4 regions of the Metabacillus sediminilitoris genome follow, and region 1 is predicted to be linked to each of the others. Evidence: riboswitches for the same ligand, from Rfam matches in the RefSeq annotation. Region 1 holds a riboswitch; each other region holds the start of a gene.
The links. A riboswitch is a leader RNA that binds a small molecule or an ion and turns the genes downstream of it on or off. The one in region 1 is predicted to bind thiamine pyrophosphate.

Region 1 (3,460 bases):
TTGACTTTTCCGCTTTCGCGAAAGGAAAAAAGAAGGAAAAGCTTCCATCTGGAAAAGATGCTCCAAATACATTTGCTGTAGCATCGATCGTCTTTGCTGGTATTTTTGTCCTTTCCTTATTGCTTTCATATCTCTTTGTCCTGATTGGGTTAATAGACAACGCGTTTTTAATGACGCTTATTATCTCAACTATTTCTCTTGGGGTAGTGGTGCCGACTTTAAAAGAAGGTGGCATCATGAATTCAAATATCGGCCAGATTATTTTACTAGTCGCTGTCATTGCTGATTTGGTCACTATGATTTTGCTAGCAGTATTTGCATCAATTTACGGTGGAGGAGATAGTAATACATGGCTGTTATTAATTCTATTTGCTGCAGGTGTATTACTTTATTTCTTAGGAAAATCGTTTAAGCATCGCTCGTTTATTGAAACGATGTCAAAGGGAACAATTCAGATCGGTACTCGTGCTGTATTTACGCTTATTATTGTTTTGGTAGCCATCTCTGAAACAATCGGTGCTGAGAATATTCTTGGAGCATTTTTAGCAGGTGTTCTTGTCTCGTTATTATCACCAAATAAGGAAATGGTACAGAAGCTTGATTCGTTCGGTTATGGGTTTTTAATCCCGATTTTCTTTGTGATGGTTGGAGTAGACTTAGATATTTGGGCATTGTTTAAAGATCCGAAAATCTTTTTATTAATTCCTTTACTATTGATTGCACTTTTAATTTCTAAAATCATACCAATATTCTTCTTGAAACGCTGGTATGATCTCAAAACAACACTTGCATCAGGATTTCTCTTAACTTCAACACTTTCATTAGTGATTGCCGCCGCAACGGTTGGTGAACGTATGGAGATTATTACTCCTGAAATTTCGGGAGCTCTTATTTTAGTTGCAGTCATAACAAGTATTTTTACGCCGATTTTCTTTAAAAAGCTCTTCCCAAAACATAAAACAGAACAGGCGAAAATTAAGGTTGCATTTATTGGAGCAAATCAAACATCCTTACCTGTTACTAGAGAGCTAAACCCCGAATTATATGAAACAATTGTCTTTCATACACAGCAAGATAAAATCGATAAGCAAATCGCTGAATCTATGTTTGAAATAAAAGAAATCACTGATTTTGAAGTGGAAACATTAAAAGAACAACATGCATTTGATGTGGACCTCATCGTTGTGGCAACAGGTGATGAACAAAGAAATGCTGATATTGCTTTGTTTGCAAAAGAAGAGGAAGTGAATCGAATCATTGCAAGCGTTGCTTCCCCAGAATTAGATATGAAACTGAAAGAGCACGGTATTGATGTGTTTTCTACATTACTTTCTACAAAAACGATGCTTCGAGCACTCATTGAAGCTCCAGGTGTGATGAAGATCTTAACAAATCAGGAATCAATGCTGTATCAAATCAACTTAAGCAACGCGAAATATAACAACATTTTACTTCGAAATTTCCCGTTTACAGGCGATATTATTTTTGTGCGAATCTTCCGTGGAAAGGATTCCATAGTCCCGCATGGAGATACTGATCTGAAAGTTGGGGATCGTCTCATTGTGACAGGATCAAGAGAGTATGTGAAGGAGTTAAAACGTGAGCTTGAGCTTAGATAACAACTTTTACTCTTGAAAGTTATTAATCATTTGGTATGATAGAGATATGAGAAAAGCGGATGCGCCTTGTTCAGCCTCAGGCAAATAAGACGCGCATGAATAGAAGGCGTTCTTTGCCTTCAATTCATGAGTGGCTTATGATCTCGAGGCAGTCAATAACGCGACATCCTGTCGCATTGACTGCACTTGCACGTCCTGTGCTTCGGGGCTGCGGCGCAGGAGCTAGACAAAAAACTTAATAATGATTAACCGCTAGGGGAGCCCTATAGTATGGGCTGAGATTAAAGTGCTTCTTTAAGACCCTTATAACCTGATCTGGTTCATACCAGCGTAGGGAAGTGGATACGGCATATTTATAACTATGTGTATAAACCACTTTCTTATTTTGGAAAGTGGTTTTTTGTTTTTGGTTTAGACTTTCTTCTAAGAGATTGTTGCTTTTAGAACGAAAAAACTATTTAAGGTTGATTGGAGCAGATTACGAGACTCCTGCGGGTGCAGCGGGACAGGTGAGACTCATGCAGGCGTTTACGCCGAGGAGGCTCACCGCCCGCCCCACGGTCATCGTGCATCTCTCGCTGCAATCAACCACACTGCACTACTTGGTAAATACCAACAAAGTATGAGAAAACAGCCTTATTTTAAAAAAATCATTAAATCAAGGTGAGAAAAGTGGAAATTCATGTAATTACAGATGGAAAACAGACAGTGGAAGATGTGACTGCCCGTATTTTAATGATTCACAAACAAGCAGACTTTATCCACATTCGTGAAAAATCAAAACCTGTTTCTGAAATTCTGAAAATTGTCGCAATATTAATTGATGGCGGTGTGCCAAGACGTAAGCTTGTAATCAATGACCGACTTGATGTCGCATTACTTAATCAAATTCCTAATGTGCACTTACCAGGGCATAGCTTTCCAATCGAAAGAGTGAGGGAATTTGAACCTGCATTAAGGATTGGCCGCTCAGTTCATTCTCTTGAAGAGGCGATGGAATGTGAAAGAGCGGGAGCAGATTATGTATTGTTTGGTCATGTGTTCGCAACTGAGTCAAAAGCAGCTTTATTGCCACGCGGAGTAAAGCAATTAGCTGACATATGTCAACATATCCAAATTCCAGTGATTGCGATTGGCGGGATCGTTCCGGATACCATTCCAAAGTTAAAAGGCATAAAAGTGAGTGGAGTTGCTGTTATGTCATATGTTATTGGAAGTGAGCATCCTGCTCGTGCCATACAGAATATAAAAGCGAGTTTTGCCTAAGGAGGAATACCATGAACAAACAATATGAGGTAGGAATAATCGGCGGTGGCATCATTGGTCAATCAATTGCCTATCACTTAGCAAAAGAAGGTGTTTCTGTCCTAGTCTTAGAAAGTCATAAAATCGGCACAGGGGCAACAAGTGCTGCAGCTGGTATGCTTGGAGCGAATTCTGAGCTTGAAAAAAATGACGCTTTTTATCAATTTGCGAAAGAAAGTCAACGGCTATATCATAGCTTACAATATGAACTTTCAGAACGATCACAGATCAATATTGGGCTTGTTGATAAAGGGATGTATAAAATCGCCATGAATGATGATGAAGCTGATTCTTTAAAAGAAGCAGCAAGCTACTATAAGTCAGTAGAATGGCATGAAAAAGAGATGGTGCTTGAACATGAATCAACCCTTTCAACGAGTATTAAAGGGGCATTATACATAAAAGAGGATGGTCATGTCTCACCACTACATGTTTGTGCAGCATTTTCAAAGTCTGCTAGTTTACTAGGAGCAACAATTTTAGAAAATTCACCTGTACATGCTATTAAAAAAACGTCAAAGAATGGCTATACGTTA
Region 2 (3,460 bases), 2.2 Mb from region 1:
AAACATATACTCAAAGCGCGTTGTGTTTAGGAAAATTTCTTCCAATGTATCCAGCTCAGATTCTGACTTTCCTACTGCTAATTCATCTAGTAGATCAATGCACCATAAGGCAAGTTTTCCAAAATCATCTGAAGCATACATTTTGATCCACTCACCATAAAACTCATGTTCATCTGCACCTTCTCGTTCATTTAATGCTTTTCCAATTTCCCAGTAACTCCACATACATGGAAGCAGGGATGAAACGAGTTCAGCAAGTGTGCCATTTTGACTGACATGTAACATATAATGAGTATAGGCTAGTGTTGTAGGTGAAGGCTTGGCAGCTTCAAGTTCGTTAAGAGAGATCCCAAAGCGATTTGCATATTGACGATGAAGTTCCATTTCTTCATTTATTGTGGCATCAAGAAGAGCAGCAAATTTCCCCATTGTCACAAGATCTTTAGCCTTTACTGCACCTATTGCAAATAGCTTTGCATAGTCAATTAAAAATAAATAATCTTGAATCATATAAAAACGAAATTTTTCTTTTTCTAACGTACCATCGCCGATCCCTTGTACGAACGGATGCACATGATTTTTTTGCCATAATGGGACAACCTTTTCAACTAAGCGCTGACTGAATTTCATGTTTTTCACTCCTTATTTGTTATAGACGTTTTGTATTGCACCAATTATAGATAAACATCAAAATGACTTTAGTATAAGAAACAAGCTGGCCGATCGATACTTGCTCATTTACTGCATGGGCATTTTGTAAGTTTCCCGGGCCATATATGGCTGTCGGAATTCCAGCCTCACCAAGCCATCCGCCATCTGTTACAGATGGTGAAACATCGATTATGACCTCTTCTTGAATGACTTCTCGATGTGCAGATGCTAATTGCTTTACCCCCAACTCGTTTGGATCAACTTCAAGTGACGGAAAAATTTCCCCGCGGTCAACAATCATTGACTTACCTCCCCATTCAAATATAGGGGGATTTTTTCGAAGCCATGGATCAGCATTTGCGACATGACGTATGTGTTCTTCTATTTCCTCAATAATTTGTTCATGTGTTTCATTCGGATAATAGTGGACGGTAATCCATAGTCGGCACTCATCTGCGATAAATGCCGCATGTCTCCCACCCTCAATGACTGCTGGATTAATCGTATTTGTTCCTGGCAGGAAGCCTTGATAACTTTTCGTTACAGCCCAGTGACGTTCAAGTTCCTGTAACCCATTTATGATCACCATCATTTTCTCAATGGCACTTGCTCCAAATAATTTCCCGCCTGCATGAATCATTTGCCTTCTTGTTGCATCATGAAAGGTTTGGTCACTTTTCACTGTAATCCATCCAGTGATCACGCCACCTTGACCTTGAATATGTAAATCACTTGTATCAACAACGACCGCAAAATCTGCTTTATACCCTCGTTTACAGCACTCGAGAGTCCCTGCTTCACCTACTTCTTCTCCGATAACAGATTGAAAAAGCAAGCTGCCTGGCAAGTCAATTCCTGCTTCATGTAAAAGCTGAATAGCAAATAAGGCCCCGGCTAAACCACCTTTCATATCAGCTGCACCTCTGCCGATAACCGCTCCATTTTTTACAATTGGAATAAAAGGATCAACATCCCAGTTTTCATCCTTACCTACTTCGGCAACATCAATATGTCCGTTAATGATTAAACTTTTATAGGCATGCTCTTCTTTTCCATTCAGAACACCGACAACATTCGGATCATTCGGGTACACATCCCACATATCAATAATGAAACCCTTTTCTTGTAAAAAATTCGCAATAAAGGTTTGAGCTTCCTTCGTATTGCGGGCTGGCGGGGCCGGTGTTTTAAATTCAATCAGCTTTTTAAGTAAATCAATCAACTCATCTTTGCGACTATCTATTTGCTCAACTAATTCTGATAATTCGATTGTCATCGAAACACCTCCTTGTATTTTTAAGTACAAAAAAACCACTTCTTTATCGAAAGAAGTGGTTTGAACGCTCAATATTTGTGCAAAACATTGTAAAAACATACAAATTGATTCTATGTTTTTAAACGTATATTCAAACACCTCTTCCCTACGCTAGTATTATCTAGATCAGGTAATAAGGGTCAAGACAAAGGTCTCTCTCAGCTTTAACAGCTCCCCTAGTGGTGAATAACTATTAAATTATGAATCTTTTAGCAAGTGATTACACTATTTTTATCACATTATCTTATTTTTGGCAATAAGTTATATTCATTTCGATTCCCTGCATTCAGTTATGATGATACACGCACATTATCTGGAAGTTGTTTTTTCGTATGAACAGATCGATCTTCAAATCTTTTAAATAATGAGCCAAAAATGGAGGCTAACATTTGTTGAAACAACATCCCTATAATAACAGGAAGTGCAACGGCAGCTGGAAAATATTGAACAACAATAACAGCGCCAGCACTTATATTCCTCATGCCGCCTGTAAATAGCATAACCGCTCTCGTTTCTCGATCTTGCTTTAACCATTTACTAATCATCCAGATTAATACATAACATACACATGCTAAAACAAACACAGTTATCGCAATTAAGAAAAGCTTACCATTAAAATCAACAACATACGGGGCAACAACTGCACCATTGATCATGACAACAGTAGCAAGGCCTAATTTTGAAAAAGGCGATAACATTTTTCCTGCTTTTACACTTTTGCCTTTTGATAAATGGTTTACTAGCATTCCTATTAACGATGGCAATACAACCATAAAAAGCAATCCATTCATAATTGAAAATGTGTCCATCTCAACATTCTGACCGACTAGAAGTGATAGAGTTTGCGGTACAAGGAATGGTGATAAAACTGTATCAATTAAAATAATCGATAAAGCGAGCGCCATGTTCCCTTTGTAAATTGACACCCAAATGACACTTGTGACACCAGTTGGAATTACAGCCCCTAACACTAACCCAGTCACTATTAAATGATCATCCATAAAAATGAGCTGTCCCGTTATCCATGCGATAACAGGCATAATAACATGCAAGAGAAGGAGAATAATGAATAAGGGAAGCGGACTTTTGGCAACTCCTTTAAATGATGAAAAATTAGAACCAAGACTCCCTGAAAACGTCATAAGTGCAAAAATCCAAGGAATTAAAAATGAGAGGCTTAATAGATGTTCTGAAAATATGATTCCTATTATCACGCTAGCTGGTGTAATAAACGGCATGAATTTTTCAAGCTGCCGATTTAATTTTTGAAGCATTATGCATTCTCCTAACTAATTATGAACAATGTGTAGATTTATTGTATCAAATTTGGATTGCATTAAGTGAGTTTTGAAATCACATTGTTTTATTCGATCAATTCCAACTATGATAAAAATATCCATCCTTAAGATAAAACCTGTGAATTTAAAAAGATACTCTACTTCATCTCTTTACGAGGAAACCAACGAAGACATGTCGTATGCTAATATCCCTTTT
Region 3 (3,460 bases), 2.2 Mb from region 1:
GGCGTTCATTATGAAAACGATTGATGTTGTAATTAAAGAATACCGGTAACAAATGATAAAAATCACAAAAGAAAACGGGCTACACTTCATCGAACAATAATGGCAAGTCAACACCTGGATCACTTGCTAAATATAAAAATGAATGAAGAAAATTCATTCCTACAAGATAAAGAGCCTGAAAAAAGCCATATCGTATGATCATGTACATCAATTATTCATTATTGATGTATTTTTTTAGCCGTTGATCAGACACCCCCCCTCTTATATGAATAGCTTTTTAAAATGTTTGGCTTGTAATCTAACTCCATTTCTCCATATTATTAATTAGTGGCACTTTTATGCCAAATCGGAATCTAATTAGGATGTGATCGATATGACAGCAAAAATTATATGGTTAAGTAAAGGGACGCCAAAAACACTCTCCTATAACGGAACAGAGTACCGTTCTGGAATTTCAAAAAAACAAGTTGATAAACTAGAGGTTTTATCTCATCGTGTTGATGGTGATGATGTTGAAAATCATGAGTTTCATGGCGGAAGCGAAAGAGTTATATGTGTTTATCCATATGAACACTATGCACATTGGGAAAAGCTTTATGGAAGAAGTCTACCAAATGCTGCATTTGGCGAGAATCTTACACCAACCGCAATGGAAGAAAAAGATGTCTGTATTGGCGATGTGTTTCAAATTGGTACAGCAATTTTACAAGTATCACAAGGCAGGTTTCCATGTTCAACGATTAATAAACATGCAAACATTAACACACTATTAAGTAAAATTGTTGAAGTGGGTTATACTGGATATTTCTTTCGCGTATTACAGGAAGGCACAATTACTTCAGATTCTGCAATAACATTACTTAAAAAGCATCCTAAAGAAATTTCGATTGCAGCCATTCATCATACATACTTTTTTAATAAAAAGGATCTTTCCCAAATAGAATCCATTCTCTCGATCGATGAACTTGCTTTAGAATGGAAAGAAAGAATGTTAAAGCTTTATAATCAGGCAAAACAATGATAGATTCTTAGCTATAAAGTCAAAACTCTTATTTCTCTTACGTTTTCAATTCTCTCTAGTTCAAAAAGATCAAAAATAAAAATTTTAAAAATATTTCATTGACTAGCAGAGTAATTATGTTATAGTTAGTACTGATTTTAACTTAATACCATTTTCTACTAGGGGAGTCCATTAGCTTGGACTGAGAGAAGAACGCGCTTGAAGTTCTTTGACCCTTTGAACCTGATCTGGATGATACCAGCGTAGGGAAGTAGTAACAGTTGTTAAAAGGACATTTCTTCGTTCCTTTTTACAGTTATTACCTACTCCAAACGGGTTCTGAATATCAGAATCCGTTTTTATTTTGCCTTTCGCTGTTTCTGAAAGAATTCATGTTCATTCACTTATGAGGAGGAGTATCATGAAAATTAATATCAAACAGCCATTTCCAGGAAGTAAAAAGGTTTATGTTCAAGGAAGTACCCCTGATGTTAAAGTACCAGTAAGGCAAATTTCTCAAAGTCCAACAAAAAATACATATGGTGAGGAAACAAATCCACCTATAAGAGTATACGATACAAGCGGGCCTTATACTGATGTAACCGCTGAAATTGATATTCGAAAAGGGCTGCCAAGAATAAGAGAGAAATGGATTTTAGCTCGAAACGATGTGGAACGATATGAAGGTCGTACTGTAAAGCCTGAAGATAATGGCTATAAATTGACGAAGAAGCAAACAAATTTAGAAGTATTTCCATCACAACATATAAAACCAATAGTGGCCAAAGAAGGAAAAAGCGTCACACAGCTTCACTATGCTCGTAAAGGAATCATCACTCCTGAGATGGAATTTATTGCGATTAGAGAGTCTATGGAACCTGAATTTGTTCGCCAAGAGGTAGCTGCAGGACGTGCCATTATCCCTGCTAATATCAATCATCCAGAAAGTGAACCAATGATTATCGGAAAGAATTTTCATGTAAAGATCAACGCAAATATCGGAAATTCCGCTGTTTCCTCATCGATTGAAGAAGAAGTGGAAAAGATGACATGGGCAACTCGCTGGGGTGCTGATAATATTATGGACTTATCGACTGGTAAGGACATACACACAACGAGAGAATGGATCATTCGTAACTCTCCTGTTCCTGTAGGGACGGTACCTATTTACCAGGCTTTAGAAAAAGTGAACGGTATTGCTGAAGATTTAACATGGGAAGTATATCGAGACACACTAATTGAACAAGCTGAACAAGGTGTTGATTATTTTACTATTCATGCTGGCGTGCTGCTTCGATATATACCACTTACAGCAAAACGTACAACAGGAATTGTATCACGAGGCGGTTCTATTTTAGCACAATGGTGCCTTGCTCATCATAAGGAGAACTTTCTCTACACACATTTCAATGAAATTTGTGAGATTTTAACGAAATATGATATTTCTATCTCACTTGGTGATGGGTTAAGACCTGGTTCTATTGCCGATGCCAATGATGAAGCACAATTTGCTGAACTAGAAACACTAGGTGAATTAACAGAAATTGCTTGGAAATATGATGTTCAAGTCATGATAGAAGGCCCTGGTCATGTACCGATGCATTTAATAAAGGAAAACGTCGATAAACAGCAGGAAATCTGTAAGGAAGCACCCTTTTATACATTAGGTCCATTAACAACAGATATTGCACCAGGCTATGATCATATAACATCTGCAATTGGTGCAGCGATGATCGGTTGGTTTGGCACAGCGATGCTTTGCTATGTTACACCTAAAGAACATCTTGGCTTACCAAATAAAGATGATGTACGCGAAGGTGTTATTGCGTATAAAATTGCTGCACATGCGGCTGACTTAGCAAAAGGACATCCAGGCGCACAAAATCGTGATGATGCCCTTTCAAAAGCAAGATTTGAATTCAGATGGCATGATCAATTCAATCTTTCCCTGGATCCAGAAAAAGCTCTTGAATATCATGATGAAACATTACCTGCTGAAGGAGCAAAAACAGCCCATTTCTGTTCAATGTGCGGGCCAAAATTCTGTTCAATGAGAATTTCTCAAGATATTCGACAAATGGCAACGAACGGCAATTTTTCCGAACAAGAAATGCTAGAAAATGGCTTAAAGGAAAAAGCAAAGGAATTTATTGACGGCGGATCTGTTATCTACAAATAAAGTCACATAACTTTGCTTTTATTTATCTTTCCCCCACCTTATTTACATACTTGGATTAAGGTGGGGATATTTCCTTCATTATAAAAATGATTTAAAAAATGGGTCATACCCTATTATATCAATTGTTTTGCCGCTAAATCGATGTTCATGTTTTGGCCGATCATGCTCTCCGTAAATCACTCCGCCGAATTGTGCCTCGAGCGGTTCATCATAATTATAAAATGTCCTCTCATCTATCAAATGATAATGCCCTCCACCTTCCAAAGGAATAGCAGGACCTG
Region 4 (3,460 bases), 2.6 Mb from region 1:
ATCCTGACATTGCAAAAAAATACAATACAACAGCATCACGTGTAGAACGTGCTATCCGCCATGCAATTGAAGTAGCATGGAGTCGTGGAAATATCGAATCGATCTCTTCGTTATTTGGATATACGGTAAGCATGACAAAAGCGAAACCAACAAATTCAGAATTTATCGCGATGGTTGCGGATAAATTACGCTTGGAACATAAAGCTTCTTGAAATGGATAGGAGTATGCAGTTTCAAGGAATAGAGTTTAACCTGAAATATCATACTAACTGACCGGTTAAAGAATACCTATGGATATTTAAAAAACAACCTTCTTTTTTATTGGACTATTCCAAGAATTAGGGAGGTTTTTATTTTCGTTAACGTCATAATACAATTGGGAACTCATTTTCTTTGAGTAGGTCTTTCGTGAGTAGGATACCAACTATAAAAAGTGGTGTGATAGATACGTTTAATTAGCAGTATTTGCTAAGAAGTTGGGAAGGATAAGAAAGGCTTACTTAACTGAGTAGAGTAGGAATATAAACGCATGTATGGAACAGGTTAGCTAATATTTAATACCTTTAAATTGAATACTTTTCATTTGAATAGAACCTTTCACTCCATCAAATTTCAAAATATGCATGACTTGTTCGACTGCCTCTGTTATACCTCTAGCATTAATAATAAGCTCACGCTGCACTTTGTTAGCATTGACAGTGAAAATATATTGTTTCAATTGTTTCACCCTTTTTCTTCATCATTTATGAGGTAATGATAGGTCAGAAATCAAAATCAATCTATGTAAGTGAAAGATTTTATTCCAATCTTAATTTGTCGAAAATATGAGGTGTAACAATACAATGAATTTTCTCACTGTTTCAAGGAAAATAAAAAAGAGTGAACTTAATCACTCCTCAGAAACTTTCCATACATAAAGATCTTCTATTGTACAGTTTAATTCTTTTGATATACTCATTGCATTATTCAAACTCATGACCTTAGTATCAAGATACGCTGTAAGTTGTTCCATTGGAATATTCGTATTAGTCGCAAGAACATCAAGCTCAGTGTTGCTTTTTGATAAAAGTTCTTTAAGATTACTTTTCTTAGCTTTATATGCAGTCAAAATTAACACCTCGCTTTTATCTAAGCATACCATACAATCAATCGTATTGATACTTACTCACTAATGCTTCGTTCTATTTTTTATTTATATAGTAAGTTATAGACTCGGGAAGTTCATGACGTACTTTTGATATTTTATTTTTCATTTCATTCTTCGAAACATTCTCCATCCTAAGTTTTTTTCTATAGCAAATTCTTGTCTATCTGTTATAATACCTTATAGAAAAAGTAAATAGCTAAGAATTGTAGGGGAACCAGTGTGACTGGTTGAGATTGGATCTGTAAGATGCTGACCCTTTGAACCTGAACTGGTTAAGACCAGCGGAGGAAACATATTCGATGATAGATTAAATATGTTTGTTGCGTACGCGCGGGTTCTTTTTCCGGGTGTTTTTTTATTTTTTCAAAAACGTTATTACATAGACAACAGGAGGAAATGTCATGAAAAAATGGATCGTGCTGCTTTGTTCACTTGGTCTTCTCCTTGCAGGGTGTGCAAATGGACAAGATACAGCAAAAAAAGATCAGAATACGAAGAAGAATGAGAAAATTACAGTTGTGCTTGATTGGACGGCAAATACAAATCATACAGGTTTATATGTTGCACAAGAAAAAGGATATTTTAAAGAGGAAGGCTTAGATGTTGAAATCATTATGCCAGGAGAAACAGGCGCTGATCAGCTCGTTGCTTCAGGTAAAGCAGACTATGGTGTAAGCTATCAAGAAAGTATTACTCAAGCTCGTGTGCAAGGAGTACCACTTGTTTCAATTGCAGCAGTCATTCAACACAATACATCAGGTTTTGCTTCACCAGCTGAAAAAAATATTAAATCTCCAAAGGATTTCGCAGGGAAAACATATGGAGGATGGGGAGCACCTGTTGAGAAATCAGTCATCTCATCATTGATGAATCAGGAAGATGCAAATGTTGAAGATGTTTCGATTGTAAATATTGGAGATGCTGACTTTTTTACAGCAGTAAAACGCGATATTGATTTTGCATGGATTTATTATGGTTGGACAGGTATTGAAGCTGAGTTACGCGGTGAAAAAATTAATATGATTTATTTAACTGACTATAGTGAAAATCTTGATTATTATACACCTGTGCTAGCTACGAATGAAGAGAAACTTGAAACAAATCCAGAACAAGCAAAGAAATTTTTATCTGCTGTTTCAAAAGGTTATAAGTATGCAATTGAAAACCCAGACCAGGCAGCGGACATCTTAATCAAAGCTGCTCCAGACTTAGATCCTGAATTAGTAAAGAAAAGTCAAGAATGGTTAGCTTCTCGCTATCAAGATGATGCACCGAGATGGGGGGAACAAAAGCAGGAAGTTTGGGAAAACTATGCAAATTGGATGTACGAAAATAAATTATTAGAAAAACAACTAGATGCAGAGAAAGCATTTACAAACGAATATTTACCAAAGTAAGGAGTAGTTAAAAATGACCAATGCATTAATCAGCATACAAATTATCCCGAAAACAAAAAATGGTGAGGATGTCATTCCATATGTGGATGAAGCAATTAAAATCATTGCTGAAGCAGGTGTGAAATATGAGGTACATCCATTGGAAACCACAATGGAAGGTGAGCTTCCTCAATTATTTACTATTATTACAAAAATGAATGAGCGCATGATCGAAATGGGAAGCCGAAATGTAATCTCTCAAGTGAAAATCTTATATCAGCCAACTGGAATTGCAATGGATGATTTAACGGAGAAATACCGCTAATGAAAACGAACTACTTGAAGGGATGGAGACCGATTATTGTTCTCCTTCTTTTCTTTTTTCTTTGGGAAATTCTTGTTAAAAAGACTAATGTCCCTGAGTGGCTTTTACCAGCACCATCTAAGATTATCAAAGAAATGATCACAGGCTGGGAAAGCTTTTCGGGACACTTGCTCGCGACAACAAAGCTTGGATTTTCAGGTTTTGCAATCGGAGTTTGTATAGGATTATTAACGGCAGTGTTACTACATGTGGTTCCATTTGTGAGAGAGTCTGTTTATCCATTGCTCATTCTATCACAAAATGTCCCGGTAATTGTTTTAGCACCCCTTCTCGTCATATGGTTTGGTTTCGGTGTTTTGCCGAAAATGATCGTTATTACACTTGTCTGCTTTTTTCCGGTTACTGTTGCAGCACTTGATGGCTTTAAACAAACAGCTTCTGATTTAATCCATTACATGAAAATGTCAGGTGCCAGTCGTCAACAATTGTTTTGGAAGCTGGAACTGCCACACGCACTTCCAGCGATTTTTTCTGGAATTAAAATTTCTGCTACATATAGCATTATGGGAGCGGTTATTTCTGAATGGCTCGGAGCCAAAGAGGGGGTTGGGG

Region 2: linked by a shared signal. The riboswitch ahead of GMB29_RS15240 (acetylornithine deacetylase) and the one ahead of GMB29_RS05030 (thiamine phosphate synthase) in region 1 are both predicted to bind thiamine pyrophosphate.
Region 3: linked by a shared signal. The riboswitch ahead of thiC (phosphomethylpyrimidine synthase ThiC) and the one ahead of GMB29_RS05030 (thiamine phosphate synthase) in region 1 are both predicted to bind thiamine pyrophosphate.
Region 4: linked by a shared signal. The riboswitch ahead of GMB29_RS19050 (ABC transporter substrate-binding protein) and the one ahead of GMB29_RS05030 (thiamine phosphate synthase) in region 1 are both predicted to bind thiamine pyrophosphate.

What each region holds. Positions count from the first base shown of each region.
Region 1 covers NZ_CP046266.1:987,145-990,604, forward strand. Annotated here, with positions in the region: gene GMB29_RS05025 (monovalent cation:proton antiporter family protein) at 1-1,619, shown strand, start outside; TPP riboswitch at 1,864-1,973, shown strand; gene GMB29_RS05030 (thiamine phosphate synthase) at 2,292-2,885, shown strand; gene thiO (glycine oxidase ThiO) at 2,897-3,460, shown strand, end outside.
Region 2 covers NZ_CP046266.1:3,212,640-3,216,099, forward strand. Annotated here, with positions in the region: gene tenA (thiaminase II) at 1-630, opposite strand, end outside; gene GMB29_RS15240 (acetylornithine deacetylase) at 650-1,927, opposite strand; TPP riboswitch at 2,053-2,154, opposite strand; gene GMB29_RS15245 (bile acid:sodium symporter family protein) at 2,257-3,240, opposite strand.
Region 3 covers NZ_CP046266.1:3,188,211-3,191,670, forward strand. Annotated here, with positions in the region: gene GMB29_RS15095 (MOSC domain-containing protein) at 374-1,021, shown strand; TPP riboswitch at 1,172-1,287, shown strand; gene thiC (phosphomethylpyrimidine synthase ThiC) at 1,407-3,179, shown strand; gene GMB29_RS15105 (YmaF family protein) at 3,258-3,460, opposite strand, start outside.
Region 4 covers NZ_CP046266.1:3,968,259-3,971,718, reverse strand. Annotated here, with positions in the region: gene spo0A (sporulation transcription factor Spo0A) at 1-212, shown strand, start outside; gene GMB29_RS19060 (hypothetical protein) at 548-718, opposite strand; gene GMB29_RS19055 (helix-turn-helix domain-containing protein) at 890-1,108, opposite strand; TPP riboswitch at 1,345-1,454, shown strand; gene GMB29_RS19050 (ABC transporter substrate-binding protein) at 1,549-2,544, shown strand; gene GMB29_RS19045 (thiamine-binding protein) at 2,558-2,848, shown strand; gene GMB29_RS19040 (ABC transporter permease) at 2,848-3,460, shown strand, end outside.